Regions from separate parts of the Streptomyces sp. NPDC058470 genome, predicted to be linked through region 2. Evidence: riboswitches for the same ligand, from Rfam matches in the RefSeq annotation. Region 2 holds a riboswitch; each other region holds the start of a gene.
The links. A riboswitch is a leader RNA that binds a small molecule or an ion and turns the genes downstream of it on or off. The one in region 2 is predicted to bind S-adenosylmethionine.
Positions count from the first base shown of each region.

Region 1: it holds a riboswitch for S-adenosylmethionine, as region 2 does, so the genes downstream of both, ACFWP7_RS20525 (ABC transporter substrate-binding protein) here and ACFWP7_RS28270 (aminotransferase class V-fold PLP-dependent enzyme) in region 2, are expected to answer to the same signal.
Region 3: it holds a riboswitch for S-adenosylmethionine, as region 2 does, so the genes downstream of both, ACFWP7_RS10930 (putative leader peptide) here and ACFWP7_RS28270 (aminotransferase class V-fold PLP-dependent enzyme) in region 2, are expected to answer to the same signal.
Region 4: it holds a riboswitch for S-adenosylmethionine, as region 2 does, so the genes downstream of both, thrC (threonine synthase) here and ACFWP7_RS28270 (aminotransferase class V-fold PLP-dependent enzyme) in region 2, are expected to answer to the same signal.

Region 1 covers NZ_JBHXMF010000026.1:85,276-93,063, reverse strand. Annotated here, with positions in the region: gene ACFWP7_RS20535 (class I SAM-dependent methyltransferase) at 1-169, opposite strand, end outside; gene ACFWP7_RS20530 (YoaK family protein) at 541-1,290, opposite strand; SAM riboswitch class IV at 1,753-1,862, shown strand; gene ACFWP7_RS20525 (ABC transporter substrate-binding protein) at 2,254-3,876, shown strand; gene ACFWP7_RS20520 (ABC transporter permease) at 3,939-4,898, shown strand; gene ACFWP7_RS20515 (ABC transporter permease) at 4,895-5,821, shown strand; gene ACFWP7_RS20510 (dipeptide ABC transporter ATP-binding protein) at 5,803-7,596, shown strand; gene ACFWP7_RS20505 (LLM class flavin-dependent oxidoreductase) at 7,652-7,788, shown strand, end outside.
Region 2 covers NZ_JBHXMF010000043.1:386-8,173, reverse strand. Annotated here, with positions in the region: gene ACFWP7_RS28295 (NYN domain-containing protein) at 130-1,479, opposite strand; gene ACFWP7_RS28290 (hypothetical protein) at 1,514-1,753, opposite strand; gene ACFWP7_RS28285 (rhomboid family intramembrane serine protease) at 1,907-2,638, shown strand; gene ACFWP7_RS28280 (Lrp/AsnC family transcriptional regulator) at 2,635-2,916, shown strand; gene ACFWP7_RS28275 (PQQ-binding-like beta-propeller repeat protein) at 2,957-5,095, opposite strand; gene ACFWP7_RS28270 (aminotransferase class V-fold PLP-dependent enzyme) at 5,166-6,527, opposite strand; SAM riboswitch class IV at 6,717-6,833, opposite strand; gene trpD (anthranilate phosphoribosyltransferase) at 6,945-7,788, opposite strand, start outside.
Region 3 covers NZ_JBHXMF010000011.1:127,963-135,750, forward strand. Annotated here, with positions in the region: gene ACFWP7_RS10920 (peptidoglycan-binding protein) at 1-667, shown strand, start outside; gene ACFWP7_RS10925 (glutathione S-transferase C-terminal domain-containing protein) at 682-1,461, opposite strand; gene ACFWP7_RS10930 (putative leader peptide) at 1,554-1,619, opposite strand; SAM riboswitch class IV at 1,656-1,800, opposite strand; SAM riboswitch class IV at 2,017-2,130, shown strand; gene ACFWP7_RS10935 (putative leader peptide) at 2,227-2,292, shown strand; gene ACFWP7_RS10940 (LLM class flavin-dependent oxidoreductase) at 2,370-3,614, shown strand; gene ACFWP7_RS10945 (NtaA/DmoA family FMN-dependent monooxygenase) at 3,633-5,021, shown strand; gene ACFWP7_RS10950 (LLM class flavin-dependent oxidoreductase) at 5,018-6,214, shown strand; gene ACFWP7_RS10955 (LLM class flavin-dependent oxidoreductase) at 6,230-7,357, shown strand; gene ACFWP7_RS10960 (hypothetical protein) at 7,419-7,788, opposite strand, start outside.
Region 4 covers NZ_JBHXMF010000097.1:13,830-21,617, reverse strand. Annotated here, with positions in the region: gene ACFWP7_RS40505 (trehalose-6-phosphate synthase) at 1-632, opposite strand, end outside; gene ACFWP7_RS40500 (glucosyl-3-phosphoglycerate synthase) at 709-1,683, opposite strand; SAM riboswitch class I at 1,863-2,010, shown strand; gene thrC (threonine synthase) at 2,028-3,368, shown strand; gene ACFWP7_RS40490 (MoaD/ThiS family protein) at 3,365-3,640, shown strand; gene ACFWP7_RS40485 (cold-shock protein) at 4,110-4,316, shown strand; gene groL (chaperonin GroEL) at 4,720-6,345, shown strand; gene ACFWP7_RS40475 (NADH:flavin oxidoreductase) at 6,662-7,780, shown strand.

The DNA.
Region 1 (7,788 bases), on a different contig from region 2:
GGAACTCCGTGGGAGCGAAGCCGAGTTCGCGGGGGTAGCTGTTGACGCCGGCCAGAGCCCGTTCGCGGTTCATGGCGCTGTTGGCCACCACCGAATGGCCGGCCAACTCGTCGTCCTTGATCAACCGGGGCGGCGGCTCGGCTGTTGTCCGCGAAGTACCGTCGATCATCGCACCATTGTGCGGTACGACCGGTCGTTGCGGGCGAACCCAGGGGCCACGGGCCTCGGCGAAGCCGCGGATAGCGGGTGCCGCCTCCCGAGGACGGCGGCCCGGTCGGCACGGGGCCCCGGGCCGACTACCCAGCCGCGGACGGCAGCCACACCACTTTCAGGCGGAAGACGGCCTACCGGCTCGCCTCGCGTAAGGGATGCAGCCCCGAGACCGGCCGCCCGCCCGTGCGTTGCAGCTCACCACGGTCCTCAAGCCGCATCCTCGCCACAGCGCCGGTCAGCCCGAGCCGGTACGACCGTCATGTCTGCCGTACCGGCACCGAGGCGAGGATCCCGCTCACCAAGGCGGTGATCCCGCTCGCGGACGCTCTATCGCGCAGGTTTCTGCTTCAACATCACGGAGGCGATCGCGACGACGAGTGCGATAACGACCACTGGCAGCACCGGCGCGTAGGTATGCGCGTGGCTGAGCATCCAGTCTCCGACGAAGGCGCCCGCCACCATGCCCACCAGGACCCCGGTCAGGCGACGTACCGCGGCGGGCTTGAGAGACCAGGTGGTGATCCCGGAAATCCAGCTGATGAAGGTGGCCGTGGCCGCCGTGGTGGAAATGCCCGGCACATGAAGCGACCGAACGGCATTCATCTGCAGACCCATCGCAAAGGCGTTGAGGGCGACCAGGATGTTGGACACGAGGCTGGACGGAGACGCCGCCATCCACACGACGATGAAACCGACCTGCGCCACCGTCGCGACGCACAGTGCGATGGAGACACGACGCGGCCACGCTTCGAAGATCTGCGAGTCCTCCATCTCCTCGTCGCCGTTGAACGCGGTCAGGATCCGTGTTGCCAGCGCGGCCCCCACGGCGAACGCGGCAAGTGAAATCACCACGCGAACGGGATCCGGGCCGGCGGGCGGCCGCGTGCCGGCTACACCAAGTCCGAGAAACACCAGGTTTCCGGTCTGGAACGCCGTGAAGACCTTCCCGAAGGAGAGAAAGCAGATCGCCTCGAAGACGCCTGACGAGAACGCCAGGGCGACAAGCAGCCAGTCACGAATGGCCAGCAGTTCCGGTGCCGCGTGCGCGGCAGCCAGGTCCACACGCCGGTCATCCACGGGTTCGGCTCCTCCGTCGCCCCGGACCGGCAGGGTCGGGGCGGCAGATTGAGTGTCCCGAGAACGTTCGAGTCGAGACAGCCGGCCGTGGGTGTTTTGCAGGCTGCTCCATTGCATGCCTTTCCCTCCAAGCGCTCAGAGTCGGCAACTCGCCCCGACTAGTTGCTAGGTACACATTTATCTCCCGCGTTCAGGATGTGACCACATCCGGGAAAAAGCCACATATTTGGGCGAAACCTTACTCAGGTTTCAGCAAAGAACTACGAAGGCCCTCTGGAATGACGAAACAGACAGGGCCGACGATTTCTTGAGTCGGGGCGCCTCGGACCCGACCGGCGGCCGGTCAGGAGAGTTCGGAAGGCCGTTTCCGGTCCTTTCGCCACTCGATCCGCCGTGCCGTGCGTGGCCCAACTCGCCTGTCGGCATTGACGGATCATGGCGACGCTCGTTAGCGTTCCAAGCGGCATTGAGTGTCAGCGTCAAGCCCTGGCTCGTTGATCGGCAACCCTCCGCCGCGGTGGGGTGCTCCAGGTGAAAGCCCGGCGGGGTCATCGACCCCGCAAGCGCGTGGCCCCTTGACCGGGCCTGAGATCGGGAGGACGAGCGTGCCGAACAGCAGTGATCTCAGTGCCTCGATCGCGGCCGCCGCGGTGTTCTCCGGATTCTCCCGCCGACGCCACATCGACCTGCAGCTCTTCACCAGCTGTCTGTGTCACGACTGATTGCGTCCCTGCCTCACCGCCCTCCTGACTGACGTTCGCCGACGGCTTTGACGCCGCGGGCGACTCCCTGCGGGCTCTCACGGCGCTGTCGGAGTCCGCGGCACTGTCACGCCTTCGTCGGCACCCTTCCCCCAGACACCTTCCGGATATTTCCGTCACTTCGCCCAGGTCTGCTCAGGGCCACTTCGCCTTGGTCTGCACCGGTACGTGCGCGGTGACTTTGGAGTAGGAGAACCCGTCCGTGATATCGCATCCGGATTCCCGACCCACCCGGTGGGCGGCACTCGCCGCCCTTGTGACCAGCAGCGTCCTGCTGAGTGCCTGCACGTCGAGCGACAGCGCCGGCTCGACCAGCGACAACGGCCCGGCCAAGTCCGGCGGCACACTGACCTTCGCAGTGGGTTCCGACGTGGGCTGCGTGGATCCGCAGCAGGTGGGCAGCAACGACACCATTTACTCACTGCGCCAGATCGTGGACTCCCTGACCGACCAGGATCCCAGGACCGGCAAAATTGTGCCGTGGCTGGCGAAGAGCTGGGAAGTCAGCTCCGACACGACCACGTTCACCTTCCACCTGCGATCAGGTGTCACCTTCAGCGACGGGACACCGCTGACCGCGCAGGTGGTCAAGGACAACTTCGACGCGGTACCGAAGCTCGGCGCCCTGGGGACCCTGGCCCAGGGGTACTTGAGCGGCGTGGACAGCACCACCGCGGTTGACCCGCTCACGGTGCGGGTCGAGTTCAAGCAGCCGAACGCGCAGTTCCTGCAGGCCACGTCGACGCACTCGCTGGGTATCGAGTCGGCGGCGAGTGCCCTGCAGAGCCCGCAGGAGAAGTGCAGCAAGGGTGTGGTCGGGTCGGGGCCGTTCACGCTGGAGAGCTACGTGCAGAACCAGGCGATCACCTTGACCAAGCGCAGCAAGTACGCCTGGGGTTCGTCGCTGTGGACCAAGCAGGGCGAGGCGTACCTGGACAAGCTGGTGTTCAAGGTGGTGCCCGAATCGGGCGTGCGCACCGGCAGCCTGCAGTCCGGTCAGGTGGACGCGATCAGCAGCGTCGGCAAGGCCGACGAGGCGGCGCTCACGGGTGGCCAGGTGAACCTGCAACGACGGGCGAATCCCGGTGCGGTGTTCAACCTGGGGCTGAACAACTCCCGCCCACTGCTGAAGGACGCGAAGGTGCGTCAGGCGCTCCTGTTCGCCATCAACCGGCAGCAGATCGTCGACACCGTGTTCCCGACCGGCACCAGGCCGGCGACCAGCATCCTGGCGTACACCACACCGGACTACGCGGACCAGGGCTCCGACCTGGTCTTCGACACGGCGAAGGCGAAGTCCCTGCTGGAATCGGCCGGTTGGAAGGTCGGCAGTGACGGCATCAGATCGAAGAACGGCACCAAGCTCAGCCTGATCGTCAGGTGGTTCGCCAACGCGGCCACCAACCAGCCGACGCTGGAGCTGATCCAGCAACAGCTGAAGGCGGTCGGGGTCGACGTGGTGCTCAAGGAGACGCAGACCGCCCAGTTCGCCACGATGCTGCAGTCCGGCGACTTCGACGCGTCGTGGGGCAACCTGACCCGCGCCGACCCGGACATCCTGCGCAGCCAGTACTCCACCGAGCTGGCCAACCTCTACCACCTGCCGACGAGCCCGCTGGACTCGGCGCTGACCCAGCAGGCGGCAACGGCCGACGCGGCCAAGCGGAAGGAACTGGTCGGCCAGGCACAGCAGTTGATCGTGCAGAACGCCTACGTCATTCCCGTGGTGGAGCTGCAGACCCAGCTGGGGGTGGCGAAGAAGGTGCACGACCTCAGGTTCGATGCCTCCAGCCGGATCCAGCTGCACGACACCTGGATCGGCTAGCAGCCGGTGGATGCGCGACAGAGCGTCCGATCCGGTCGTCGGCTGCAGGAGGTGGGCAGGGAATGCGTCGCTATGTGATCAAGCGTCTCGCACAGGCACTCGGGGTGCTCTGGGCGGCGTACACGGTGTCGTTCTTCGTACTGAACTACCTGCCCGGTGATCCGGTCTCGGCGATGGCCGGCGCCGGAGCGGACTCGGGCCAGATCGATCCGGCGCAGATCGCCGCACTACGGCATGAGTACGGCTTCGACAAACCGGTGCTGGTGCAGTACGCCGACCATCTCGGCAAGGCGGTGCGCGGTGACTTCGGGAACGCGGTCTCCACCGGTCGGCCGGTGACCTCGACGCTGGCCGACGCGCTGCCGCAGACGCTGCAGTTGACCGGAGCGGCGCTGCTGCTCGCGGTGGTCTTCGGTGGCGGTCTTGCGGTGCTGGCGACCTACACCACGCAGCGGTGGTTGCGGCAGCTGTTGCTGTCGTTGCCGCCGCTGGGAGTGTCGGTTCCGACGTTCTGGGTCGGGCTGGTGCTCGTCGAGCTGTTCTCCTTCCGGGCGCGGTGGTTCCCCGCGTTCGGTAACGACGGGCTGCCGGGTCTGGTGCTGCCGGCGGTGACGCTCGCGATCCCGACCGGCGCCCTGGTCTCGCAGGTGCTGGCCAAGAGCCTGCTCACGGCGCTCGACCAGGCATATGTGGAGACCGCGCGGGCCAAGGGCGCCGGCCGACTGCGCATTCACCTGCGGCACGCGCTGCGCAACGCCTCACTGCCGGCGTTGACGATCGTCGGGCTGCTGGCCGGGCAGCTCATCGCCGGTTCGGTGGTCGTCGAGACCGTGTTCTCCCGCGACGGCCTGGGCCGGGTGACGGCCGCTGCGGTCACGGCCCAGGACATTCCACTGGTCCAGGGAGTGGTGGTGTTCGGAGCCCTGATCTTCGTGGCGGCCAATCTGCTCGTCGATCTCGTCTATCCGCTGCTGGACCCGCGGATCGTGGTGACCTCGAACAGGAAGGTGCGGCCCGCATGAGCGAAACCCTTGTCGAGGATGCCGCCGCCGGCGCCGCGCTCGGCCTGGCACGGCCCGTCGAGCCGGGCATCGACCCGAGTCCGGTGCGCGGGTTCGAACCCAGGCGGGTGATCCGATTCCTGCTGCTGCGACCGGGCCTGCTGGCGTCGGTCCTCGCGGTGGCGTTCGTGGTCCTTGCCGCGTTCTGGCCGGGGCTGTTCACCTCGCAGGATCCGCTGCAGGGGGTGCCGTCGCAGAACTTCCAGGGCCCGAGCGGCGCGCACTGGTTCGGCACCGACGAACTGGGACGTGACCTGTTCTCCCGGGTGGTGCACGGCGCGCAGCTGTCGTTGAAGGCGACGCTGATCGCGGTGGGCGTCGCCTTCCTGGTCGGCGGGGCGCTCGGCCTGATCGCCGGGTTCGTGGGCCGCTGGGTCGAGGACGTGGTGATGCGCTTCGTCGACGTACTGCTGTCGATCCCGGCGCTGTTCCTGTCCCTGGCCCTGGTCACCGCGCTGGGTTATGGAACGGTGAAGGTCGCGGTCGCCGTCGGGATCGCCAGCGTCGCCGGCTTCGCACGGGTGATGCGTGCGGAAGTGCTGCGGGTGCGCCAGGCGGTCTTCGTCGAGGCGTCCCGCTCCTGCGGGTCCCGTTGGTACTCGGTCCTTGGCCGGCATGTGCTGCCCAACGCGATGGGCCCGGTGATCGTGCTGGCCACCCTGGAGTTCGGCACCGCCGTCCTGGCCGTCTCGTCACTGAGCTTCCTCGGTTACGGAGCGCCGCCACCGGCGCCGGAATGGGGCACGTTGATCTCCGACGGACGCAACTACCTGGGCAACGCCTGGTGGCTCACCGCGCTTCCCGGGCTGGTGATCGCCTCGACGGTGCTGGCCACCAACCGCATCGCACGCGCGCTGGACGGCGAATGGTCCCGGCAGCGATGACCGGCCCGCTGACGAACGAACCCGAGACGGATGACGCCGTGACGAACGAGGCCGTGACCACCGCAGTGCCTGCCACCCGGGAACCGCTGCTGGAGGTGCGGAACCTGTCGGTGTCGTACCGCACCCGCGGCGGCTCCGTGCATGCCGTGCGGGGCGTGGACCTCGACGTATGGCCGGGCGAAGTGACCGCGGTGGTCGGCGAGTCCGGATCCGGCAAGAGCACGACCGCGCATGCGATCACCCGGCTCCTGGCGGCGAACGGCGGCATCGACGCCGGTACCGTCCGCTTCGGCCGGCACGACCTCGCCTCGCTGACGGAACGGGAGCTGCGTACGGTGCGCGGCGCGGGGATCGGCCTCGTGCCCCAGGACCCGTCGGTGTCACTCAACCCGGTCAAGCGCATCGGTGAGCAGGTCGCCGAGGTGCTCCGTATCCACCGGCTGGCGACACGACGCTCCGCGCCGTTGGACGCGATCGCCGTCCTGGACCTGGCCGGGCTGCCCGACGCGGCCACCCGCGCCCGGCAGTACCCGCACGAACTGTCCGGCGGAATGCGGCAACGGGCGCTGATCGCCATCGCCATCGCCGCCAAACCAAAGTTGATCATCGCCGACGAGCCGACCAGCGCGCTGGACGTCACCGTGCAACGGGTCATCCTCGACCATCTGCAGCACCTCACCGAAGCGTCCGGAACCGGGGTGCTGCTGGTGACCCACGACCTCGGCGTCGCCGCCGACCGGGCCGCGCGGATCGTGGTCATGTCGCAGGGGCGGGTCGTCGAGACCGGTCCGACCCGCGACATCCTGGAGAACCCGCAGCACGACTACACCCGACGCCTGCTGGCCAGCGCTCCCAGCCTGACCACCGCACGCCCCCGGGCCACGGTCGCCGTCCCACCCTCCACAGCCGAGAAGGAGGCGCCGCTGGTCGAGGTACGCAACCTGGTCAAGAAGTTCCGGCTGCCCCACGCCGCGGGCTCGGCCCGCACACTGCGAGCGGTCGACGACGTCAGCTTCACCCTCCACCGCGGGCGGACACTGGCGCTGGTCGGCGAATCCGGCTCCGGAAAGTCCACCACCGCCCGACTGGTGCTCCGCCTCGCCGACCCGACCGCCGGGCGCGTCCTGTTCGACGGCGCCGATGTCACCACCGCCCGCGGAGCACAGGCCAGGCAGCTGCGCCGACGGGCCCAGCTCGTCTACCAGAACCCGTACGCCTCGTTGGACCCGAGGTTCTCCATCGGCGAGGTGATCACCGAGCCGCTGCGCGCGTTCAAGGTCGGCGACCGCGCCTCCCGGACGGCCCGGGCCAAGGAGCTCCTCGACCGGGTGGCGCTGCCCGCCTCGGTCCTTGGCCGCCGCCCGGCGGAGCTGTCCGGCGGGCAGCGGCAGCGCGTCGCGATCGCCCGCGCCCTCGCCCTGTCGCCGGACCTGGTGGTCTGCGACGAACCGGTGTCAGCGCTCGACGTCTCCGTCCAGGCCCAGGTCCTCGACCTGCTCGCCGAACTGCAGGCCGACACCGGGGTGGCGTACCTGTTCATCTCGCACGACCTGGCCGTCGTGCGCCAGATCGCGCATCAGGTCGCCGTCATGCGCGCCGGCCGCATCGTCGAGACAGGCACCAGCGAGGAGCTGTTCACCCGTCCCGGCCACGACTACACCCGGGAGCTGCTGGCGGCGATCCCCGGCGGCCGGCACTCCTCGGCTGCCTCTGCCGGCCGGCCCTCGGGCGGGAGCGGGTCCGCCGACCCGATCGCCCCGGAGGTGAGCCGGTGACGCCTCCGGACAGCAAAGCAATGAGGACCGAACACCACACGAGGACGAAGACCGCATGAGCACCCCCACCATCAGCTCGCTGGCCTTTCTCACCCCGGGCAACTTCGCCGACGACGACCCGTACACCGGCCTGGAGGAGACCCTCCAACTCTTCGAGTACGGCGAGCGGTTGGGCTTCGACGGCGCTTGGAT
Region 2 (7,788 bases):
TTGCCGACAACTCACAAGCAGTAATGCGCACTTGACACTACGTTGCGTGAAGATCCCGCCAATCCGGGCATCACACCCAGACGTTACGCATGACGCTTAGGTTGCCTATGGGGCGTACGCGGCATCCGATCAGCCGTGCGAGAAGCGCTTGAGGAGCACCACCGAAGCCACCGGCCGCGCACCCGCCTTGGCGATCCCGTCGGCCACCTCACGGTCGGTGGAGACGACGATGACCGGCCGTCCCGGCGGCTCGGCGCGCACCAGCTGGCGAATCAACTCGTCCGCCGTGACGCCGGGCTTGGAGAAGAGCACGCGCACCCCGCGCGGCGGCGCGAGCAGCACCGGTGCGGCCAGCTCGGCCCCGTCGAAGACACACGTCACCTCGGCCCCGGTCTGCGCGGCGAGCTGCGAGAGCTGCCCGAGCAGTCTGAGCCGCTGCTTCTCCAGCGGCATCTGCGGATAGCCGGTCTTGGTGACGTTGTAGCCGTCGACCACCAGATGGGCCTGCGGCAGCGCGAGCAGCTGGTCGAGGATCGCCGGGTCGTGCTCGGAAAGCGCCCGGGCCGCGATGTCCTTCGGTGTCATCCGTCCCGGTTCGACCGCGTCGACCGTCTCGGCGGGCCGCACGGACACGGGCGGCAGTGCGAGCTCCCGCCGCAGGCCCTGCGTGGCCTCAAGGACGGTGTCGAGCAGCAGTCGTACCCGCATGTCCTCGACGCTGCGGCCCTCGCGCGTCGCTCTCCGCGTCGCCTCCAGGGCCGCCTCGGCCTCCCCGAGCCGCGCCTTGAGCCGCCGGGCCTCACTCTCGGCGGCCGACAGCTGGGCCTGCCCCTCCGCCCGCGCGGTGTCCGACTCGGCCTGGAGCTTGCGTACAGCCGCCTCGCCGCGCTTGACGTCGCTGAGAGCCCCGCGCAGCTTGCGGTGGAGTGATTCGGCTTCCTTCTTCGCGGATTCCAGCTCCGTACGCAGCCGTTCGGTCTCCGCCTTCGTCTGGCCGCGGGCCTCCGCCAGCTCCTGGCGCAGCCGCTCCAGCTCGGCCCGGCTCTCCTCGTCGGCGCGCTCGGCGTCCGCCCGCAGGGCCTCCTCGCCCGCGGCGGCCACCAGCTTCACCCAGCCCGTGGGGCGCAGCACATAGGCCGCGGCCGCCACGTCCAGCGGATCCGCGGCCGGGGGCGGCGCGCCCGAGTCGAGTGCGCCGGTCAGCTCCGACTGCGCTTCTCTCAGCTTCTCGGCGATCCGCTGCCTGAAGAGCGGGTCCGTCTCCAGCGCGGCCGCCATCGCGTTACCGGCGAACTTGGCCCGCCTGTTGGGCGCGAACCGCGCGAACTGCCGCAACTGCGAGGGCAGTTCGCCGATGGTCAGCCCGCCGAAGCCGTCGGAGACGATCTGCACGACCCGCCGGCGCACACCGTCGGGCAGCGGACGGTCGAGCACCTCGGCGGTGCCGTCGTCCGGCTCCCCGCCTGTGGTCTCCACCATCCGTCACCTCATTACCTGTGCGGGGCCCGCTCCCTCAGGAGCCGGCGCCCGGCCTGTCCACGAGTTCCACCTGATCCAACGCGTTGCACCAGCGACACCGCACCGACTCGATGGTCTCACTGACCACCTCGCGTTCCTCGACCTTGGGTTCCCCGGCGAGGTCGAGATGCACGTACTCGACGACCTTCGACGAACGGGTCACGTCGAAACGTGTGAGGTTGCCGCAGAGCGTGCAGCGCCAGCGGGTCTCGGCAGTCGGGAGGGGAACCGTCATGTGGTGTCGTTTTCCTTCTGGTGTCCGTACCACGCCAGTCTCCCTGGCGTGTATGGCTCGTAACCCTAAGGCCTGGCGGGTACTCGACGTTCGGCCGTCCACTGCGGCGAGGCACTCTGTGTGCATCCGTTCTGTTACGCCATGCTCTGCACCATGATCGGCAACTGGAGTACGACGGTCGGCAGAGCGGTGCGGAGTAAGCCGGCACCGGTGACGTACGGGCTGATCGTGCTGTCCTGCCTGATCTTCGTGATCGGTCCGGCGTCCGGCCTCAATCCGGTGTACGGCACCGGGGACGAACTGCTGGCGGCCCAGCAGGCCTACTTCCGGCGCTGGGGCGTGGTGCCCGCGGAACTCCTCACCGGGGACCCGCGTGCGGCGCTCACCCCCGCCACGGCCCTGTTCATCCACGGCGGCTGGCTCCACCTCCTGGGCAACATGCTCTTCTTCCACGTCTTCGGGGTGATGACCGAGGAACGGATGGGCCGCGTCGAGTTCGCCCTCTTCTATCTGGGCTGCGGCTACCTCGCCCTGCTTGGCTACGCGGTCGCCAACGCGGAGTCCCAGCAGACCCTGGTCGGCGCCTCCGGGGCGATCTCCGCGGTGCTCGGCGCGTTTCTGTACCTGTTCCCCAAGGCCCGGGTGACCAGTCTCTTCCCGTTCCTCTTCTTCCTGCCGCTGCGCTTCCCGGCCTGGGTGGTGCTGCCCTTCTGGGTGACCCTGCAGTGGCTGGCGGCGGGTCGCGCCTCCACCGGCCCCGGGGTCGCCTATCTGGCCCACCTGGTGGGCTTCTCCCTCGGCTTCGGCTACGCGTGGGTGCGTTTCGGCCGGACGACTAGAGTGAAAGCCCCAGCCGCGGCCCCCGAGGGAGAAAACCAGCCGTGATCACCGCGATCGTGCTCATCAAGACCAGCGTGGACCGGATCCCCGAGATCGCGGAGTCGATCGCCGCCCTCGACAGCGTCAGCGAGGTCTTCTCGGTCACCGGTACGTACGACTTGATCGCGATGGTCCGCGTGAAGGCCCACGACGACCTGGCGGACGTCATCCCGGGCAAGATCAGCAAGATCCCCGGCGTCGAGGGCACGGACACCCACGTCGCGTTCCGCACGTACTCCCAGCACGACCTGGAGGCGGCGTTCGCGATCGGCCTGGACGGCTGAGAGCCGGTCCCGGTCAAGCGCGGCTGAGAGCCGGTCCCGGTCAGGCGCTGAGGTCCACCGCGGCGATTCCGCCGCCCGAGGGAACGTAGCAGCGCTTGCCGCTGAGCACGGGGCTGTGCTGGTCCTCGCCGGTGGAGTTGCCGAGCGCCTCGCTCCACACCGGTTTGCCGTCCATACCCAGGGCGCACAGGACGAGCCCGCTTCGCACATAGATACGGTCCCCGGCCACCACCGGGCCCGGCAGCCAGTCGCCGCCTATCTCGTACGTCCACGCGGTGGAGCCGTCGGCCGCCTTGACCGCGTCGACGGTGCCCCGCCCGGTGGTGATCGCGAGCGACCGGTTCCCGGCGACCATCGGGCCGCTGCTCTCCGCCCGGGCATCCCACAGCAGCTCACCGTCGAGGCTGAACGCGTGCCGCTTCGCCCCTCCGTCCGACTCGGCGACGAGGATGTCGCCGACCAGGGCGGGCCGGCCGACGTCGACGCCCGTCGAGACCTCCCAGAGCCTGGTGCCGTCCTCGGCGTCCAGGGCCACCAGGGTGTCGCCGAAGGTGCCCGCATAGACCACGCCCCCTGCCACCAGCGGGGTGCCGGTCGGACCGGCGGGGGTCGACGCGCTCCACAGCACGGTGCCGTCGGCCGCGTAGCAGCGGAACCCTCCCTCATCGGTGCCGCCGGTGGCGACCAGTACGCCGCGGCCCGCGAGAATCGGCGGGTCGTAGCCGTTGTCGCCGACGTTCCTGGTCCAGCCGAGCTTGCCCGTCGCGTCCACCGCGCACAGCCGGCGCCGCGCCCTCTTCTGGTCCCAGACGACGCAGAAGATCCCGTCCGGGGTGACGACGGGCGTCGACACCTCCTCGCCGAGCGCGAGCGCCCAGTGCCGCCCGCCCGCACGGGACAGGGCGTGCAGCTTCCCGTTCGCGTCCCCGAGGTAGACGACTTCGCCGTCCGGCGACACGGCGACACAGGGTCCGTACAGGCCGCCGAGCCCCGCGGCGTCGTACTGCCAGGCCAGGGCGGCGGAACTCTCCGTGCCCGCCGCGGATGCGGTCCGGGGGGACTCGGGAGACTCGGAGGTCCCGCCGCCCTGCGTTCCGCCCTCCCGCTGCCAGAGCCACCAGCCGGCTCCCCCGCCGGCGGCGACCACCGCCCCGCCCGTCACCGCCGTCAACAGCCTCCGCCGCGAAGGCCGTTCGGGTTCCGGTAAGCGGTCCGGCGCCGAAGCGCCCGTGACCGTCGCCGGGGCGATGTACTCGACGCGGCTCTCTCCCTCGCCCGACTCGCGCTCCGGAAGCCACCGCTCGTCCCCCGCGACCGTCGCCGGTGCGGAGGTGAGCCACCCCGGCCGCAGAGCCGCCCGCAGGGAGGCCGCCGAGTGTCCGGCGGCCTCGACCACTTCCTCGGGGGTGGGCCGGCCCCCGGGCTCCTCCCGCAGACAGGCCTCGACCAGCGGAAGCACGCGCGCCGGAACCCCGGAAAGATCGAAGTCCCGTGTGACGATGCGCAGCAGGATCACCGAGTCCTGGCCCTCCCCGAAGGGCTCGCGGCCGCTCGACGCGTACGCCAGCACGGCGCCCAGCGCGAAGACGTCACTCGGCGGACCCACCTCGGAACCGTTGCGGATCTGCTCGGGCGAGACGTATCCGACCGAGCCGACCATGGTGCCGGTGCGGGTCATCGCCGTCGCCTCCAGCGCCCGTACGATCCCGAAGTCGATGACCCGCGGACCGTCCGGCGCCAGCAGGATGTTGGACGGCTTGAGGTCGCGGTGCACCATGCCTTTGGCGTGGATCGCGGCGAGGGCCTCGCCCAGTGCGGCCGCGAAGGTGAGCACCGCGTCCTCGGGCAGCGGGCCGCCGTCGAGTACCGCGTCACGCAGGTTCGGCCCCTCGACGAACTCCGTTGCCATCCAAGGCCGTTCGCCCTCCGGGTCGGCGTCGATCACCCGCGCGGTGTAGGTGCCGCTCCCCCCGACGGTCTGCGCGGCCCGCACCTCCTGGCGGAACCGGGCGCGGAAGGTGCGGTCCTGAGCGTGCTCGGCCCGCACCACCTTCACGGCCAGCCGGAGCCCGGCACGCGACTCGGCGAGATAGACCTCGCCCATGCCGCCCGCGCCGAGCCGCCCGAGTACCTCGTACGGACCTATCCGCCGTGGATCCGTCTCCCGCAGCGCCTGCACTCCCCGTGACTCCCCTGATCGCCGTACGGCCGCCGAAGGGGAGCGTATACGCCGTGCTCCTGTCCGGCGATCACACGGCCGGAACGCAACGCCCGTCCTGCGTCCGGTAGTTCCACTTCGCGCCGTCCCGGACGAGCTCCTTGACCGCGCGCACGAAACGCTCGACGTGCTCGTCCGGCGTGCCGGCGCCGAAGCTGACGCGGATGGCGTTGAGGGACTTCTCGCCGGGCGCGGCCTCGGGGGCGCCGCACTCGCCCTGGGTCTGCGGGTCGCTGCCGAGGAGGGTGCGCACCAGCGGGTGGGCGCAGAACAGGCCGTCGCGCACCCCGATGCCGTACTCGGCGGACAGGGCGGCCGCGAAGTGCGAGCTGTTCCAGCCCTCGACGACGAAGGAGATGACGCCGACGCGCGGGGCGTCGTCGCCGAAGAGCGAGAGGACCCTGACCTCGGGCACCTGGGCGAGACCCGCGCGGACCGTCTCGATCAGGTGCTGCTCACGGGCGACGAGCGTGTCGAAACCGGCTTCGGTGAGCGCCTTGCAGGCGGAGGCGATCGAGTAGACGCCGATCACGTTCGGCGAGCCGGCCTCGTGCCGGGCGGCGCTCTCGTGCCACTCCACGTCCACACCCCCGTCCGTACGCCGCGACACCTTGCGGCTGGCGCCGCCGCCCGCCAGGTACGGCTCCGCCTCGCGCAGCCAGTCGGAGCGGCCCGCGAGGACACCGGAGCCGAAGGGGGCGTACAGCTTGTGCCCGGAGAAGGCGACCCAGTCGACGTCGAGGTCGCGCACCGACACCGGGTGGTGCGGGGCGAGCTGCGCGGCGTCGAGGACGATGCGCGCGCCGTGCGCGTGCGCGGCGGCGGCCAGCTCACGCACCGGCCACAGCTCACCCGTGACGTTCGAGGCGCCCGTGACACAGACGAGGGCCGGACCCCGAGGGTCGCGGTGGCTGAGCGCGCGCTCCAGGGCCGCGACGGCCTCCGCCGGCGTACGCGGGGCGTTCAGGTACGTCACCTGCGCGTCCCGCCAGGGAAGCAGCGAGGCGTGGTGCTCGGTCTCGAAGACGAAGACCTGGCAGTCGGCCGGAAGGGCGGCGGCGAGCAGGTTGAGCGAGTCGGTGGTCGACCGGGTGAAGACGACCTGGTCGTCGGCACGGCAGTCCAGGAACTCGGCGACGGTGGTGCGGGAGTTCTCGAAGAGGTCGGTGGACAGCTGGGACAGGTACCCGGCCCCGCGGTGCACGCTGCCGTAGTACGGGGCGTAAGCGGCCACGTCGTCCCACACCCGCTGGAGGGCCGGGGCGCTGGCGGCGTAGTCGAGGGCGGCGTACGTGACCTCGCCACCGGTGACGAGCGGGACGGTGACATCTTGTCCCAGAACGGGCAGCTGGGTACAAACGTCCTGGTCGGCGGCAACGGTGGAGACAGACATGGCGAACTCCTGTGAGACGCGGGGAAATCTCCGCGCGAGCCGGTCCATGGAGATGACGCTCAGCGCGGGAAGGGGGTGAAAGGGATAGGCGGAAGAGGGGCTCTACGCCCTATCGCATTCGCTTGCTCACAGAAGGCTCCCTCGAATGACCAGGACCCCTGGGCCTTAACCACTCAGAAGAGGGCGAGGGGTCCGCGCTTGCCGCAGACCTCGCTGCCTACGGCCTGGTCTTCACCCGGGGCACCCCGCCACGGACGGAGGGTTGCCGGACAGTCGGCCGGGGCCTCATGACTGTCACTCATGACCTGCCGAAAAAACTAACCGAACCGATCGCGACGGCGCAACCCGTGTCCGGATCCCGGAACGCGCAAGGGGCCGGACCTCTTCGGCCCGGCCCCTTGCGAACCGCCTCGCGAACTACGCGTTGGTCGCCGCCACCCACCGCTCCAGCGTCCGTTTCGCCGCCCCCGAGTCGACGGCCTCCGCCGCCTTCGCCATCCCCGCGCGGATCTGCTCCGCGAGCGGCCCGTCACCCGGCGACAGGGCCACCAGCGCCGCCGCCGAGTTCAGCAGCACGGCGTCCCGCACCGGCCCCGTCTCGCCGTCGAGGAGCCGGCGCGCCACGTCCGCGTTGTACGTGGAGTCCGCGCCCCGCAGCGCCTCGATCGGGACCAGGTCGATGCCGACGTCCCTCGGGTCGAAGGTCTCCTCGGTGACCTTTCCGTCCCGTACGACCCACACCCGGGACGTGGAGGTGATGGTCAGCTCGTCGAGCCCGTCGTCGCCGCGGAAGACCAGCGAGGAGTTGCCGCGCTCGGCGAAGACGCCCGCCACGATGGGCGCCATGCGGGGGTCCGCGACGCCGACGGCCTGCGCCTTCACCCGTGCCGGGTTCGTCAGCGGACCGAGCGCGTTGAAGACCGTACGGATGCCCAACTGCGCCCGCGCGGCGCCCACATGACGTAGCGCCGGGTGGAACTTCACCGCGAAGCAGAAGGTGATCCCGGCCTCCTCGGCCACCTCGGCCACCCGCTCCGTCGTCAGCTGCAGATTGACCCCGAGCTTCTCCAGGACGTCGGACGCCCCGGAGGCGGAGGAAGCCGCCCGGTTGCCGTGCTTGACGACCTTCGCGCCCGTCCCGGCGATGACGATCGCCGACATGGTGGAGATGTTGACGGTCTTGGCCCCGTCACCGCCCGTACCGACGATGTCGACGGTCCTCCCCGGCACCTCGATCACGTTGGCGTGCTCGTACATCATC
Region 3 (7,788 bases), on a different contig from region 2:
CGAACGCGAGCAGCCCATGCGCCGCCCGGCACTCGAACCCACCTACGTCCAGCAACGCCGCCGGACGGAGGCCCTCGCGGAACTGGTGAGGGAGTTCCGTGAGGATCAGCAGGCCGTCGGCCCGGACGAAAGCCCTGAGTCGATCAGATTGCCGTCGGCGTACCTGGGCGAGACGGAGGAACTGCAGCCCGTCCTGGCCGGCGAGAACTATGCCGCCGACGGGGAGGCGCAGCCGGCGGCGCCGCCCGTGCATGAGCCCGGGCCCGAGCGTGCCACCGGTCCGCGCCGGGCCACGGTTGTCGGTTCGGTGGCGGCGGCCGCGCTGGTCGGATTCGCCCTGGCCATACTGCTGCCCGGCGGTGACGGCGGATCGCGGGCCGGTGCCGCCCCGTCCGCCACGGCCCCCGTCGTCCAGGCCCCTTCCGGCGCCGCCGACCCGGACGGCACCGGCACCCTCCGGGAGGGAGACCGCGGCCCCGACGTGACGGAACTCCAGGAACGGCTCCTCCATATCCCGGACGTGTACGAGAGCGGCGTCACGAGCGGAACCTACGACCCCACACTCACCGAGGCCGTGGCCCGCTTCCAGCGCTGGTACGGGATCCGGGGCGACGAGACGGGCGTCTACGGCAACGACACCCGGGCCGCCCTGGAATCCCGTACGTGACGAGCACTCCTGACCTACAGGTGCCGATGGAAGGCCGGGTGGGCGTCGAGACGTCGCACATAGTCCTGGAGGAGCGCGTACGAGGACAGGTCCTGAGCCGCTTCGAGTGGGACGAGGGCGACCCACAGGTCCACATCGGCCGCGGTCAGTTCCTTGCCCAACGCATAGGGGCCAGAGGCGAGTTGACGGTTCAGCAGGTCGAGGGCCGCCGACCGTTCCTGCGGCGGCGCACCCGGGGTGACATCCCGGTCGAGGAGGTCGCGCAGGGCGTCGATGTCCGCGGCGAGTTCCGCCGGGCGGAGCGGGGAGTGACAGGATCCGGCGCGGTCGGCGAAGAGGTCGCCGAGGTCGCGCAGGATGTCGGGCGTGTGGTTGCTGACCACCCGTCCGCTCCACCGGTCGCACAGCGCGGGGGCGGTCAGCGGACCGTCGTAGTGGTGCCAGGTGGCCTCGTACGCCCCGCGCAGTGAGGCGAACGCGGAGGGGGTGTCGGCGGGGAGCGCCAGCAGAGTGGTGGCGACCGAGTCCTTCAGACCCAGCAGGCCGTGGGTGATGGAGACCCGCAGCGAGAGGGGACAGTGCGCGGACAGATACAACTCGTAGCGGTGCGGGGCCGGGTAGAAGCCGCCGGCGAGACCCACTCCGATACGGCTGCGGAAACGGTGCGGGCGGGCGGACGGGGTGGCGGCGATCCGGGGGTGAGGGACCGCGTCAAGTGAGCCGGGGACGCACGGAGTCGGGGTACACGTGCTGGACGTACCGGAGTTCGGGGCGTGCGAGATTGTCTCGGACATGACTCTCCATGGGACGAGGAAGCCACGGCCACCTTGTGGGCACCGCGGCGGAGCGGAGTGACTGCGCTACGTACCGGTCCGGATCGCTCGGACTAGTAGGCGCTGGAGACACGCAACAGATCGATGTGCAGGCGTCTCGTCAAACCGCTGTTGGCCATTCCCACCTGTCCCACACTCGGGGCTCGCGAGACGCGAGACCACGCTTGTCCCACCGCACCGGCGGGACCCGGTCGTCACCCGGGGCACCCCGTCGCGGTGGAAGGGTTGCCTGCCAGCGAGCCGGGGCCGATGACCTCACGGGCAGGAGAACCTGCCCGAAGGGCGCTGACAATCGTGACCGTCCCCGCCAGTGTCGGTGCGCTCCGTGAGGCCGTCAAGAAGGCCTCCGGCGCAGTCTCACCAGGTGGTCATTCGGCGTGCCTCAGGCTGGACAGGAGGCGTGGAACAGATTGCGCAGCCCGGTGGTTGTCGCTCCTGAGGACGCGCGGCGGTGTGAGCACGACCATGATCCCCGGGCATTGCGCACCGCTGTGGCCTCCCGTAACGTCCCCAGCAGGTTATGAGCGTCAGCGTCAAGCCCTGGCTTGCTGACCGGCAACCCTCCTCCGCGGCGGGGTGCTCCAGGTGACGACCAGGCGGTACCCGTCCCGGGTTCCGCAAGCGCGATGCCGGCGGCCTCCAGCCCGCCGAGCCGGAAGGGCGGAGGTGACGGACGTGCAGCCCGTGCCCCGTCTTCGTGTCCCGGTTCTCGCCCCGCGCCGTCGCGTGCACCTGTACTCCCGGCCGCACATCGATCTCCAGCGCGTGGCCGGCGCGCTCTGTCGTCCCTGACCTGTCACCCCGCCGCCGCACCCTCCCAGTTCGAGGCCCGGCGATCTCACACGGTCGATCAGGAAGGCACCCCTTTCGTGTCCTCGTCAACGTCGTTGCCCTCATCCTCTTCCTCCACCGCCGCACTGCACCTGGCCGTCGCCCTCGACGGCGCGGGCTGGCACCCGGCCGCCTGGCGTGATCCGGTGGCCCGCCCCCACGATCTGTTCACCGCCTCGTACTGGACCGACCTGATCACCGAGGCAGAGCGCGGCCTGCTCGACTTCGTGACCATCGAGGACAGCCTTGGCCCGCAGTCCGCACGCCTCCAAGAACCGGACGCACGCACCGATCAGGTACGCGGCCGACTCGACGCCGTCCTCATCGCCGCCCGTGTCGCGCCGCTGACCAGCCACATAGGGCTGGTGCCGAGCGTGGTGACCACCCACACGGAGCCCTTCCACATATCCAAGGCCATCGCCACCCTCGACTATGTGAGCACCGGCCGCGCGGGCCTGCGGGTGCAGGCGTCCGCGCGGCAAAACGAGGCAGCTCACTTCGGACGCCGGACGTTCCCGAAGCTCCGTATCGAAGACCTGGAGACCCCGGCTCTACAGGAGTTGATCGTCGACCTGTTCGACGAGACCGCCGACTACGTCGAGGCGGTGCGCCGACTGTGGGACAGCTGGGAGGACGACGCGGAGATCCGGGACGTCACCACCGGCCGCTTCGTCGACCGCGACAAACTGCACTACATCGACTTCGAGGGCAAGCACTTCAGCGTCAAGGGCCCGTCCATCACACCCCGCCCGCCGCAGGGCCAGCCCCTGGTCACCGCACTGGCCCACGAGTCCACGACGGGCGCGCCGTTCCGGTTGCTCGCCCGCAGCACCGACATCGGGTACGTCACTCCGCACGACGTCGAAGAGGCGCGTGCCATCGTCGCCGCGGTCCGCACCGAACAGGAGGCGGCCGGACGCGCCGAGGAGCCCCTGCACCTCTTCGGTGACCTCGTGGTGTTCCTGGACAACGACCCCGCCGCCGCGGTGGACCGGCGAGAGCGTCTCGACGCCCTCGCGGGCTACCCGTACACCAGCGACGCGCGGGTGTTCACCGGCACCCCCGTACAACTGGCCGATCTGCTCCAGGAGTTGCGGGAGTCCGGGCTGACCGGCTTCCGACTGCGTCCGGCCGTCGCCGGGCACGACCTCCCGGCGATCACCCGGGGCCTGGTCCCCGAACTCCAGCGCCGCGACGCCTTCCGGCACTCGTACGAGGCCGACACCCTGCGCGGGCTGCTGGGGCTCGCCCGCCCCGCCAACCGCTACGCCGCCCACGTCTGAGCCGGAGGGACCTCACTCATGAGCAAGTCAACGGACAAGCCGCTCAAGCAGATCCACCTCGCGGCGCACTTCCCCGGCGTCAACAACACCACCGTGTGGAGCGACCCCGAGGCCGGCAGCCACATCGAGTTCAGCTCCTTCGCGCACTTCGCGCGAACCGCCGAACGCGCCAAGTTCGACTTCCTGTTCCTTGCCGAAGGGCTGCGACTGCGCGAACAGGGCGGCAAGATCTACGACTTGGATGTCGTCGGACGGCCCGACACCTTCACCATCCTCAGCGCACTCGCCGCCGTCACCGAACACCTCGGCCTGACCGGCACCATCAACTCCACGTTCAACGAGCCCTACGAGGTGGCCCGTCAGTTCGCGAGCCTCGACCACCTCTCCGGCGGGCGCGCCGCCTGGAACGTCGTCACCTCCTGGGACGCCTTCACCGGTGAGAACTTCCGCCGCGGCGGCTTCCTCCCACAGGACGAGCGGTACTCCCGGGCCAAGGAGTTCCTGGCCACCACCCACGAACTGTTCGACTCCTGGCGAGGGGACGAGATCGTCGCCGACCAGGCGAGCGGCACCTTCCTCCGCGACGCGCAGGCCGGAGCCTTCGTGCACAAGGGGCAGCACTTCGACATCGAGGGGCAGTTCAACGTGCCGCGCAGCCCGCAGGGCCGCCCGGTCATCTTCCAGGCCGGAGACTCCGACGAAGGACGCGAGTTCGCCGCCGCCGGCGCGGACGCGATCTTCAGCCGGTACAGCACCCTCAAAGAGGGCCAGGCGTTCTACACGGACGTCAAGGGCCGCCTCGCCCGGCACGGCCGCGCCCACGACCAGCTGCTGATCCTGCCCGCCGCCACCTTCGTCCTCGGTGACACGGACGCGGAGGCGGAGGAGATCTCCCGTGAGGTGCGGCGCCAGCAGGTCAGCGGCGCCACCGCCATCAAGCACCTCGAGTTCGTCTGGAACCGCGACCTGTCCGCGTACGACCCGGAAGGACCGCTTCCCGACATCGATCCGGACCCGGGCGAGCACACCATCGCCCGAGGCCGCGCCCAGGTGCGGATGTACCGCGACCCGCTGGCCACCGCCCGGGAGTGGCGGGAGCGTGCGGCCGCCAACAAGTGGTCCATCCGCGACCTCGTCATCGAGACCGGCAACCGTCAGTCGTTCGTCGGCTCCCCGGCCACCGTCGCCGAGACCATCAACGACTTCGTCCAGGCGGACGCCAGCGACGGCTTCATCCTCGTCCCGCACATCACTCCGGGCGGCCTCGACGGCTTCGCCGACACGGTCGTCCCGCTGCTCCAGGAACGCGGCGTCTTCCGCACGGAGTACGAGGGCACGACCCTGCGCGATCACCTGGGCCTGGCCCACCCCGACGCCGACGCTCCAGCCGTACAGGCCGCGTCATGAAGTTCCTCGCCATCACCCTGATCGTGCACGCGCCGGACCCGGTGACCGGCGTGCGGAAACCCACCAACGCGCGTTTTCGCGAGGTCATCGACAACGCGTTGCTGGCCGAGGAGTTGGGCTTCGACGGCTTCGGTGTGGGGGAGCGGCACGAGCGGCCGTTCATCTCCTCCTCGCCGCCCGTCGTACTCAGCCACATCGCGGCGCTCACCTCCCGGATCCGCCTGTTCACGGCGGTCACCACGCTCAGCCTCCTCGACCCGGTGCGCGCGTACGAGGACTACGCGACCCTGGACCACCTGTCCGGCGGACGGCTGGAGTTGATCATCGGCAAAGGCAACGGCACCGCCCAGCGGGAGTTGTTCCATGTCACGCCCGAGGATCAGTGGGACCGCAACGCCGAGGGCTACGAGGTGTTCCGGCAGATCTGGCGGCAGGACAAGGTGACCGCCGCGACCCGCTTCCGTCCCGAGCTGCACGAGGCCGAGGTGTGGCCCCGGCCGTTCCAGCAGCCCATCCGGGTCTGGCACGGGAGCGCGACCAGCAAGGAGTCGGTGGACCTCGCCGCCCGCTACGGCGATCCGCTGTTCTCGGCGAACGTCACCAACCCCATCGAGCCGTATGCCGAGTTGATCCGTTACTACCGGGAGCGCTGGGAGCACTACGGCCACGACCCGGCCCGGATCGCGGTCGGTGCCGGGTCTGCGGGCTACCACGCGGCCCGTACGTCGCAGGAGGCGATCGCCGCCTACCGCCCGGTCTTCGAGGGGCAGTTGGCGTTCCAGAAGAGCTTGGGCCTGGAGCCGGTGTTCACGACCCTGGAGGACTTCGTGGAGCGCAGCTCGGCGCTGATCGGCAGCCCCCAGCAGGTGATCGAGAAAGTGCACCGTTATCACGAGCAGTTCGGGCACACCGTGCTGCATCTGCAAGCCGACGCAGGCGGGCTGACCGGAGCCCAGCACCGGGCCTCCCTCGAACTCTTCCAGTCCGACATCGCGCCCGTGCTGCGACGGGAGATTCCTGATCCGCCGTTCGCGTGGGGCCCGGTGTTCGCGGAACCGTCGGCGGGCACGAGTACACCCGAGTCCCAGCCGGAGCCCGAATCCGAGCGCGTTTCCGGGCCGGCGTCAGAGCGCGTATCCGAGCCCGAATCCCCGTCCGTACCAGAGCGCGTATCCGCGCCGGCCGACCGCTGAGGAGCACCCGTTCCCATGTCCGACATCCCCCTCGGCGTCCTCGACCTCGTCCCGGTCTCGTCCGGCTCCACCGCGGCCGAGGCGCTGCGCAACTCCATCGACCTGGCCCGGCGGGCGGAGCAGTTCGGGTACGCCCGTTACTGGTTCGCCGAGCATCACCTGAACCCGGGCGTGGCCGGCACCTCTCCGGCGGTCGTCCTCGCCCTGACCGCCTCCGCGACCTCGACGATCAGGCTGGGCTCCGGTGCCGTACAGCTCGGTCACCGCACCGCGCTGTCCACGGTCGAGGAGTTCGGCCTGATCGACGCGCTGCACCCCGGGCGCCTTGACCTGGGGCTCGGCCGTTCCGGCGGTCGCCCGCCGGCCGGGCCCGCCGCGCCGCTGCCGACGGCCACCCCGGTCGTCGACGGCCTGGCCCCGAACGGGCTGCGGATTCCACCGCGGTTCTCCTTCGAGCACCTGCTCGGCTCACCGCGCGTCGCCCTCCAGATCAAGCTGCTCAAGCAGCCGAACGCCGAGTCGCAGGACTACGGCGAGCAGATCGACGACATCCTCGCACTGCTGGCCGGCACATACCGCACAGCGGACGGCGTCGAGGCGCATGTCGTCCCGGGCGAGGGAGCCGACGTACAGGTGTGGATCCTGGGCAGCAGCGGGGGAGAGAGCGCCGAGGTCGCGGGCCGGGGCGGCCTGCGGTTCGCGGCGAACTACCACGTCAGCCCCGGGACCGTACTGGAGGCGGCGGAGGGGTACCGGGCTGCGTTCCAGCCGTCCGAGGTACTCGACAAGCCGTATGTCAGTGTCTCCGCGGACGTCGTCGTCGCCGAGGACGACAGCACCGCCCGCGAACTCGCCACCGGCTACGGCGCGTGGGTTCGCAGCATTCGTACGGCCGAGGGCGCCATCGAGTTCCCGACTCCGCAGGAAGCGCGCGCCCACGTCTGGACCGACGTGGACCGGTCACTTGTCCAGGATCGCGTCGACACCCAGTTCGTCGGCTCCCCGGCCAGGGTCGCCGACCAGCTGGAGCAGCTACAGGAGGCCACCGGCGCGGACGAGTTGCTGATCACCACCATCACCCACGGCCACGCCGACCGGGTGCGCTCCTACGAGCTGCTGGCCGAGGAGTGGCGGCGCAGGTGACACGGCATGCCCGGCGTCGGCCAGTCCGCTGGGCGGGCCGACGCCGGGCAGAGCCTGTGTTTCAGCTCCCGAGGGCGGCGAGGGCGGGCCGGAAACTGGAGGCTGCACCGGACACCGATCGGGGCGTGGTCCAGCCGGAGCCGTTGAACAGGCTCCACAAGACCTGCTCGCCCTGGATCCCCCGCCAGGTCATGTAGGTCGAGCTGCCGTAGACGGCGAGGGCCGGACCGACATCGGTGGTCGCGTAGGGGACGACCTGTGGTGTCGTCCAGACGTCCGGGGAGGACGGGTAGGTCTGGCTCCACCAGATGCGCTGGTCACCCGCGACACCCTTCCACGCCAGGTGTACGCCCCCGCCGGGCGGTGCGGCCAGCGCCACCCCCGCGGAGGTGGAGGCGCCGGGGATAGGCTGCGGGACGGTCCAGGTGTTC
Region 4 (7,788 bases), on a different contig from region 2:
TCCGCGCCGAGCATGCCGCGCAGCACCTGCTCGGCGATGTCGTCGGGGAGCATGCGGAAGTAGTCGACCGGCGCCCACGGCGTGTGCGAGAAGTGCCCGATCCGCAGGTCGGGGCGGAGCTCCCGCAGCATGCCGGGGACGAGGGTCAGGTGGTAGTCCTGTACGACCACCACGGCGCCCTCGGCCGCCTCGTCGGCCAGCGCCTGCGCGAAGGCCCGGTTGTAGGCCTCGTACGACGCCCACTGTCGCCGGAACTCCATGTCGAAGACCGGCTCCAGCGGCGTCTGGTAGAGCATGTGGTGGACGAACCACAGCACGGAGTTCGCGATGCCGTTGTAGGCGTCCGCGTGCACCTCGGCGTCGATGTCCAGCATCCGTACGCCGTCCTCGCCGACCCCGCGCCTCACCGCCTCGCGGTCCCCGTCGCCGAGCGCCGAGCACACCCACAGGGCGCCCGCGTCCGGGCCGATCGCCGACAGGCCCGAGACCAGGCCGCCGCCGCCGCGCCTGGCCTGGAGCTCGCCGTCCTCGCGCACGTCGTAGGAGACCGGGCCGCGGTTGGACGCGACGAGGATCCGGTGGGAGCCCTGCGGGGATGCCGTGGAAGCAGCAGTCGAAGCCGTGGAAGCCATACGCGTCAATCTAGCCCGGCCCGGAAACGCTCAAACGTACGGACGGGGTACCGCGCAGACGTATACCGTCGACGGTTTACGCCGCTTTGCGTGACTGATACTCCGAGATTTCCGCCATCGGAGGCCGTTCTTCCGTATCCACGGAGTAGGTGCGCGGCTCGAAGCCGGACTCGCCCCGTTCGAACTGGGTGATGGCCGGCCGGATGAGGTGGCCGCGGGCGAGCCGGAGCTGTGCGGTGCGGTAGATCGCGGCGGACATCCGGCCCAGCGCCTGGCCGTCCTGGTGCCGGTGCTTGCGCACACCGACGTCGACCTGGGCGAGCGCGTCCAGGCCCACCAGGTGCAGCGCGTCGACGAGCATGCCGAGCTCCACGCCGTATCCGACGGGGAACGGGAGCTGTTCCAGGAGGGTGCGGCGGGCCGCGTACTCGCCGCCGAGCGGCTGGACGAAGCCGGCCAGCTGCGGCCAGTGCATGTTCAGCAGGGGGCGGGCCATCAGTTCGGTGACACGGCCGCCCTGACCGGCCGCGGTTCTGCCGGAGGTGGGTTCACCCGGCAGGTTCAGCGGGCGGTCGTACATCGCCTTGACCAGGTCCACGCCCGGATCGGTGAGCAGCGGCCCCACGATCCCGGAGACGAAGTCCGACGAGAACTCCTTGAGGTCCGCGTCAATGAAACAGACGATGTCACCGCTCGTCACCAGGAGTGACCGCCACAGGACCTCGCCCTTGCCGGGCACGGCCGGGATGCGGGGAAGTATTTCGTCCCGGTGAACTACTCGCGCACCGGCGGCGGCGGCGACCTCGGAGGTGCGGTCCGTGGAGCCCGAGTCGATGACGACGATCTCGTCGACGAGGGGGACTTTGCGGGTCATCAGGTCGCGGCGGATGATGGAGACGATCTCACCGACCGTGGCCTCCTCGTTGAGCGCGGGCAGGACCACGCTCACCGTGGAGTTGGTGGATCGTTTCGCGGCTATGAGCTTCTTGAGCGGCCGGTCGGTCACGGACCAGGAGCGCGTGCTCAGCCAGCGCTCGACGTCTTCAAGCACGTGCGGCTCTCCCTTGCGTTCATTGGGATGCTTGTGCCCGTCGCCGCGGCAGCGTTTGGTGTGTCGCTGGCATCTCGCGGTTCGGACGGCTCTCTCCACCATCCAGGCCTTCGGTTACAGTCTTGAACAACGCTGATGACCATCGCATGTCGGGGGTCGTCCGGCGCACAACTGAATACCGCTCATCCAGAGGGGCAGAGGGATACGGCCCGTTGAAGCCCCGGCAACCCTCCAGCTGGTTCTTGTCACGTCGATGTGGCGAGGCTCCCGGCTCGGGAAGGTGCCAAATCCGTCTCACGGCGAAGTGCGTCGTGAGGAAGATGAGGAGAAAGGGCCTCGCCTCCATGGCTGCGCAGACAGTTGCAAGCACCACTGCAAGCACCGTTGCAAACACCACGAACTCCGTGACTTCCCCGGATTCCGCGAACTCCGTCGACCTGGGCCCCGCCACCGCGCTTTCCTGCCGCGAGTGCGGACACCGCGTCCCGCTCGGCCCGCTCTTCGCCTGCGAGGAGTGTTTCGGCCCGCTGGAGATCGCGTACGACTTCTCGGCCTACGAGACCGAGGACCTCCGCAAGCGCATCGAAGCGGGCCCCGCGAACATCTGGCGCTACGCGCCGCTCCTGCCGGTCCCCGCGGACGTCGCGGAGAAGCCGAACATCAACCCCGGCTGGACCAAGCTCGTCAAGGCCGACAACCTGGCCCGCGCGCTGGGCGTCACCCCCGGCAAGCTCTTCGTCAAGGACGACTCCGGCAACCCGACGCACTCCTTCAAGGACCGTGTCGTCGCCCAGGCCATCGAGGCCGCCCGCGCCTTCGACTTCACCACCCTCTCCTGCTCCTCCACCGGCAACCTCGCGGGCGCCGTGGGCGCAGCCGCGGCCCGCGCCGGCTTCCGCTCCTGCGTCTTCATCCCGCACGACCTGGAGCAGGGCAAGATCGTCATGGCCGCGGTGTACGGCGGCGAGCTCGTCGGCATCGAGGGCAACTACGACGACGTGAACCGTTTCTGCTCCGAGCTGATCGGTGACCCGGCCGGCGAGGGCTGGGGCTTCGTCAACGTCAACCTGCGGCCGTACTACGCGGAGGGCTCGAAGACCCTCGCGTACGAGATCTGCGAGCAGCTCGGCTGGCAGATCCCCGACCAGCTGGTCATCCCGATCGCCTCCGGCTCCCAGCTCACGAAGATCGACAAGGCTCTGCAGGAGCTGATCAAGCTCGGCCTCGTGGCGGACAAGCCGTACAAGATCTTCGGTGCCCAGGCCGAGGGCTGCTCGCCGGTGTCCGTCGCCTACAAGGCCGGCCACGACGTCGTACGCCCGCAGAAGCCCCACACCATCGCCAAGTCGCTCGCCATCGGCAACCCGGCCGACGGGCCGTACGTGCTCGACATCGCGCGGCGTACCGGCGGCGCCGTGGAGGACGTCAACGACGAGCAGATCGTCGACGCGATCAAGCTCCTCGCGCAGACGGAGGGCATCTTCGCCGAGACCGCGGGTGGCGTGACGGTGGGTGTGGCGAAGAAGCTGATCGAGAACGGTCTGCTCGATCCGACCCTCACCACCGTCGTCCTCAACACCGGCGACGGCCTCAAGACCCTGGACGCGGTGGCCTCGGACACCGGGCTCACCGCGACCATCCGCCCGAACCTGGACTCCTTCCGAGAGGCTGGCCTCGCGTCATGAGCGTCAACGTCCGTATCCCCACCATCCTGCGCACCTACACCGCCGGCAAGGCCGAGGTGACGGCCGAGGGCGGCACCCTCGGCGAGGTGATCGCCGACCTGGAGCAGAACCACACCGGCATCGCCGCACGCGTCCTGGACGACCAGGGCAAGCTGCGTCGCTTCGTCAACGTGTACGTGAACGACGACGACGTCCGCTTCGAGAAGGGCCTGGAGACGGCGACGCCGGACGGCGCGGGCGTCTCGATCATTCCGGCCGTCGCCGGAGGCTGACCGTCACGCGTCATTACTTACGGTGATTGCCGTTACCTTAGGTAATTGCGGTCACCGAGAGTTCATCGAATTGCCCCCTCCGTGAGAGAAGCGGAGGGGGCAATTCTGTATGGTTGAGCGCGGTACAGTTGGGGAAGCCGCTTCGCTTTCGAGTTGGTTTCATGCCGGGCGCATATGAGTCCTCGCCCGATGCCCGACAAGAAGTAGCCAAAGTGCCCCGCCTCTTTGAGCCGTTTATGGCATTTACGGGGCCCGACTTGCCCTGAAACTTTGCGAATTCTCCGCATATTCCCGATCGGTCGTGCTCAGAATTCTCGTCCGATTGACCTGTTGCAGAGGGCAGTTGGACAGATACATTCAGCCGCGGTCGACGCGTTCCGGCGCACACCCCCAATCCTTGGGGGGTGAGGTCTGACCCGGGCCCGCGAAGTGCGGTCCTGTGCAAGGGCCAGTAATAGGGGAGTTAGGCATGGCTCAGGGCACCGTCAAGTGGTTCAACGCGGAGAAGGGGTACGGCTTCATCGCGGTCGACGGTGGTGCGGATGTATTCGTCCACTACAGCGCGATTCAGATGGACGGCTACCGCACCCTTGAAGAGGGCCAGCGGGTCGAGTTCGAGATCTCGCAGGGCCAGAAAGGGCCGCAGGCGGACATGGTCCGGCTGGCGACCAGCTGAAGCACGCGCCGACTGAATAGTTCTGTTCGACGTGACGAAGGGCTCGTATCCCCACCAGGGGGTGCGGGCCCTTCGGTCTGCCCGTCCGTCTGTCCGTCCATCTGCTCGTCGGTCTGCTCGTCTGCCCGCCCCCTGCGGCCGGCTGTCCGCGGGTCCCTCCGGCTGTCTTCGCGCCGTGTGCGCCCCCTGCTTCACCTGGGGATCTTCCGGAGTCGCTTGCACTCGGTAGGGGCGAGTGCTAATCATTGGCGTTAGCACTCTGCAGGTGAGAGTGACAACGAGGACCGGGTCAGTGAGGCCCGCAGGCCAAGTGGGGCAAGGAACCACGAGGCAGGCAGGCCGTCCGTCGCGGGCGCGGGCGCGGTCCGGAGCAATCCACCCCAGTCCGGGAGGACCACTTCACATGGCCAAGATCATCGCGTTCAACGAGGAGGCGCGGCGCGGTCTCGAGCGCGGGATGAACCAGCTCGCCGACGCCGTCAAGGTCACCCTTGGTCCCAAGGGCCGCAACGTCGTCCTCGAGAAGAAGTGGGGCGCCCCCACGATCACCAACGATGGTGTTTCCATCGCCAAGGAGATCGAGCTCGAGGACCCGTACGAGAAGATCGGCGCAGAGCTGGTCAAGGAAGTCGCCAAGAAGACGGACGACGTCGCCGGCGACGGTACGACCACCGCGACCGTTCTGGCGCAGGCGCTGGTCCGCGAGGGCCTTCGCAACGTAGCCGCGGGTGCCAACCCGATGGCCCTCAAGCGTGGTATCGAGAAGGCCGTCGAGGCCGTCTCCGGTGCCCTGCTCGAGCAGGCCAAGGATGTCGAGACCAAGGAGCAGATCGCCTCCACGGCCTCCATCTCCGCCGCCGACACCCAGATCGGCGAGCTCATCGCCGAGGCTATGGACAAGGTCGGCAAGGAAGGCGTCATCACCGTCGAGGAGTCCCAGACCTTCGGTCTGGAGCTGGAACTCACCGAGGGTATGCGCTTCGACAAGGGCTACATCTCGGCGTACTTCGCCACCGACATGGAGCGTATGGAGTCCGTCCTGGACGACCCGTACATCCTGATCGCCAACTCGAAGATCGCCAGTGTCAAGGACCTGCTCCCGCTCCTGGAGAAGGTCATGCAGTCGGGCAAGCCGCTGCTGATCATCGCCGAGGACGTCGAGGGCGAGGCTCTGTCGACGCTGGTCGTCAACAAGATCCGTGGCACCTTCAAGTCCGTCGCCGTCAAGGCGCCGGGCTTCGGTGACCGCCGCAAGGCCATGCTCGGCGACATCGCCATCCTCACGGGCGGCGAGGTCATCTCCGAGGAGGTCGGCCTCAAGCTGGAGAACGCGGGTATCGACCTGCTGGGCCGTGCCCGCAAGGTCGTCATCACCAAGGACGAGACGACGATCGTCGACGGCTCCGGCTCTGCCGACCAGGTCGCCGGCCGGGTCAACCAGATCCGCGCCGAGATCGAGAACTCCGACTCGGACTACGACCGCGAGAAGCTCCAGGAGCGCCTGGCGAAGCTGGCCGGCGGCGTGGCCGTCATCAAGGCCGGTGCCGCCACCGAGGTCGAGCTCAAGGAGCGCAAGCACCGCATCGAGGACGCCGTTCGCAACGCGAAGGCGGCCGTCGAGGAGGGCATCGTCGCCGGTGGTGGCGTGGCCCTCATCCAGGCTTCCTCGGTCTTCGAGAAGCTGGAGCTCACGGGTGACGAGGCGACCGGCGCCAACGCCGTGCGGCTCGCCCTGGAGGCCCCGCTCAAGCAGATCGCCATCAACGGTGGTCTCGAGGGTGGCGTCATCGTCGAGAAGGTGCGCAACCTGCCCGTCGGCCACGGCCTGAACGCCGCGACCGGTGAGTACGTCGACATGATCGCCGAAGGCATCATCGACCCGGCGAAGGTCACGCGCTCTGCCCTGCAGAACGCCGCCTCCATCGCCGCGCTGTTCCTCACCACCGAGGCCGTCATCGCCGACAAGCCGGAGAAGGCCGCCGCAGGCGGCGCTCCGGGCGGCATGCCGGGCGGTGACATGGACTTCTGATCGACCTAGGGGCCTCGGCTCCCGGTTGATCACCGTCCTTCGTACCGAGGGCGGCACCCCTTTCTCCCAGGGGGTGCCGCCCTCGGGCGTTTCCGGGTGCCGTAGGGACGCGTGTCCGCACACCCTCCGGGTGATCCGGACGCGTGTCCTGGATCACGAGGAAGGCGCGCGGGAGCCGGAATGCGCTGACGGGCGAGGCGGTTGAAGTTGCTGGCAGGAACTAATGCGCGTGCAGATATCCATCACATGTATCTATGCATGAGCATCCCTTCGCCTGCCAGCCGTCCGACCGACCTCTCCCCATAGGAGCCCTCACGTGACAACCGCTCCCTCCCGCGCGGCCCAGATCCTGTCCCGCCCCGTCTCCCTCAACGGCCTGACCGTCCCGAACCGGATCGTCATGGCGCCGATGACCCGCCAGTTCTCCCCGGGCGGCATCCCCGGCGAGGACGTGGCGTCGTACTACGCCCGCCGCGCCGCCGCGGGCGTGGGCCTCATCGTCACCGAGGGCACGTACGTCGGCCACGACTCGGCCGGGCAGAGCGACAGCATCCCCCGTTTCCACGGCGAGGAGCAGCTGGCGGGCTGGGCGAAGGTCGCCGAGGCCGTGCATGCGGCGGGCGGGAAGATCGTGCCGCAGCTGTGGCACATCGGCATGGTCCGCAGCGCGGGCCAGCCGCCGTTCGCGGACGCCCCCGCGGTCGGCCCGTCCGGTCTGCGGATCGACGGCACGGCCGGTACGGGCAAGGAGATGACCCAGGCCGACCTGGACGAGGTCGTCGCCGCGTTCGCCGAGGCCGCGGCCGCCGCCGAGCGGATCGGCTTCGACGGGGTCGAACTGCACGGCGCGCACGGCTACTTGATCGACCAGTTCCTGTGGGAGGGCACCAACCGCCGTACCGACGCGTACGGCGGTGACCTGGTCGCCCGTACGAAGTTCGCGACCGAGATCGTCGCCGCCGTCCGCGCCGCGGTCTCCCCCTCCTTCCCCATCGTCTTCCGCTACTCGCAGTGGAAGCAGGAGGCCTACGACGCCCGTCTCGCGGAGACACCCGAGGAGCTCGGCGCCCTGCTGACCCCGCTCGCCGAGGCCGGAGTGGACGTCTTCCACGCCTCCACGCGCCGCTACTGGCTCCCGGAGTTCGAGGGCTCCGACCTCAACCTGGCCGGCTGGACGAAGAAGCTGACCGGCAAGCCCACCATCACCGTCGGCTCGGTCGGCCTCGACGGCGACTTCCTCCGCGCCTTCGCGGGCGAGGGCTCGGCGGCAGCGGACCTCGACAACCTCCTGGACCGCCTGGAGCGCGACGAGTTCGACCTCGTCGCGGTCGGCCGCGCCCTGCTCCAGGACCCGGAGTGGGCGGCGAAGGTACTGGACGGACGCCACGGCGAGCTGGCCGCATACGACCCGGCGTCCCTGAAGTCACTGAGCTGAGCCCCGAC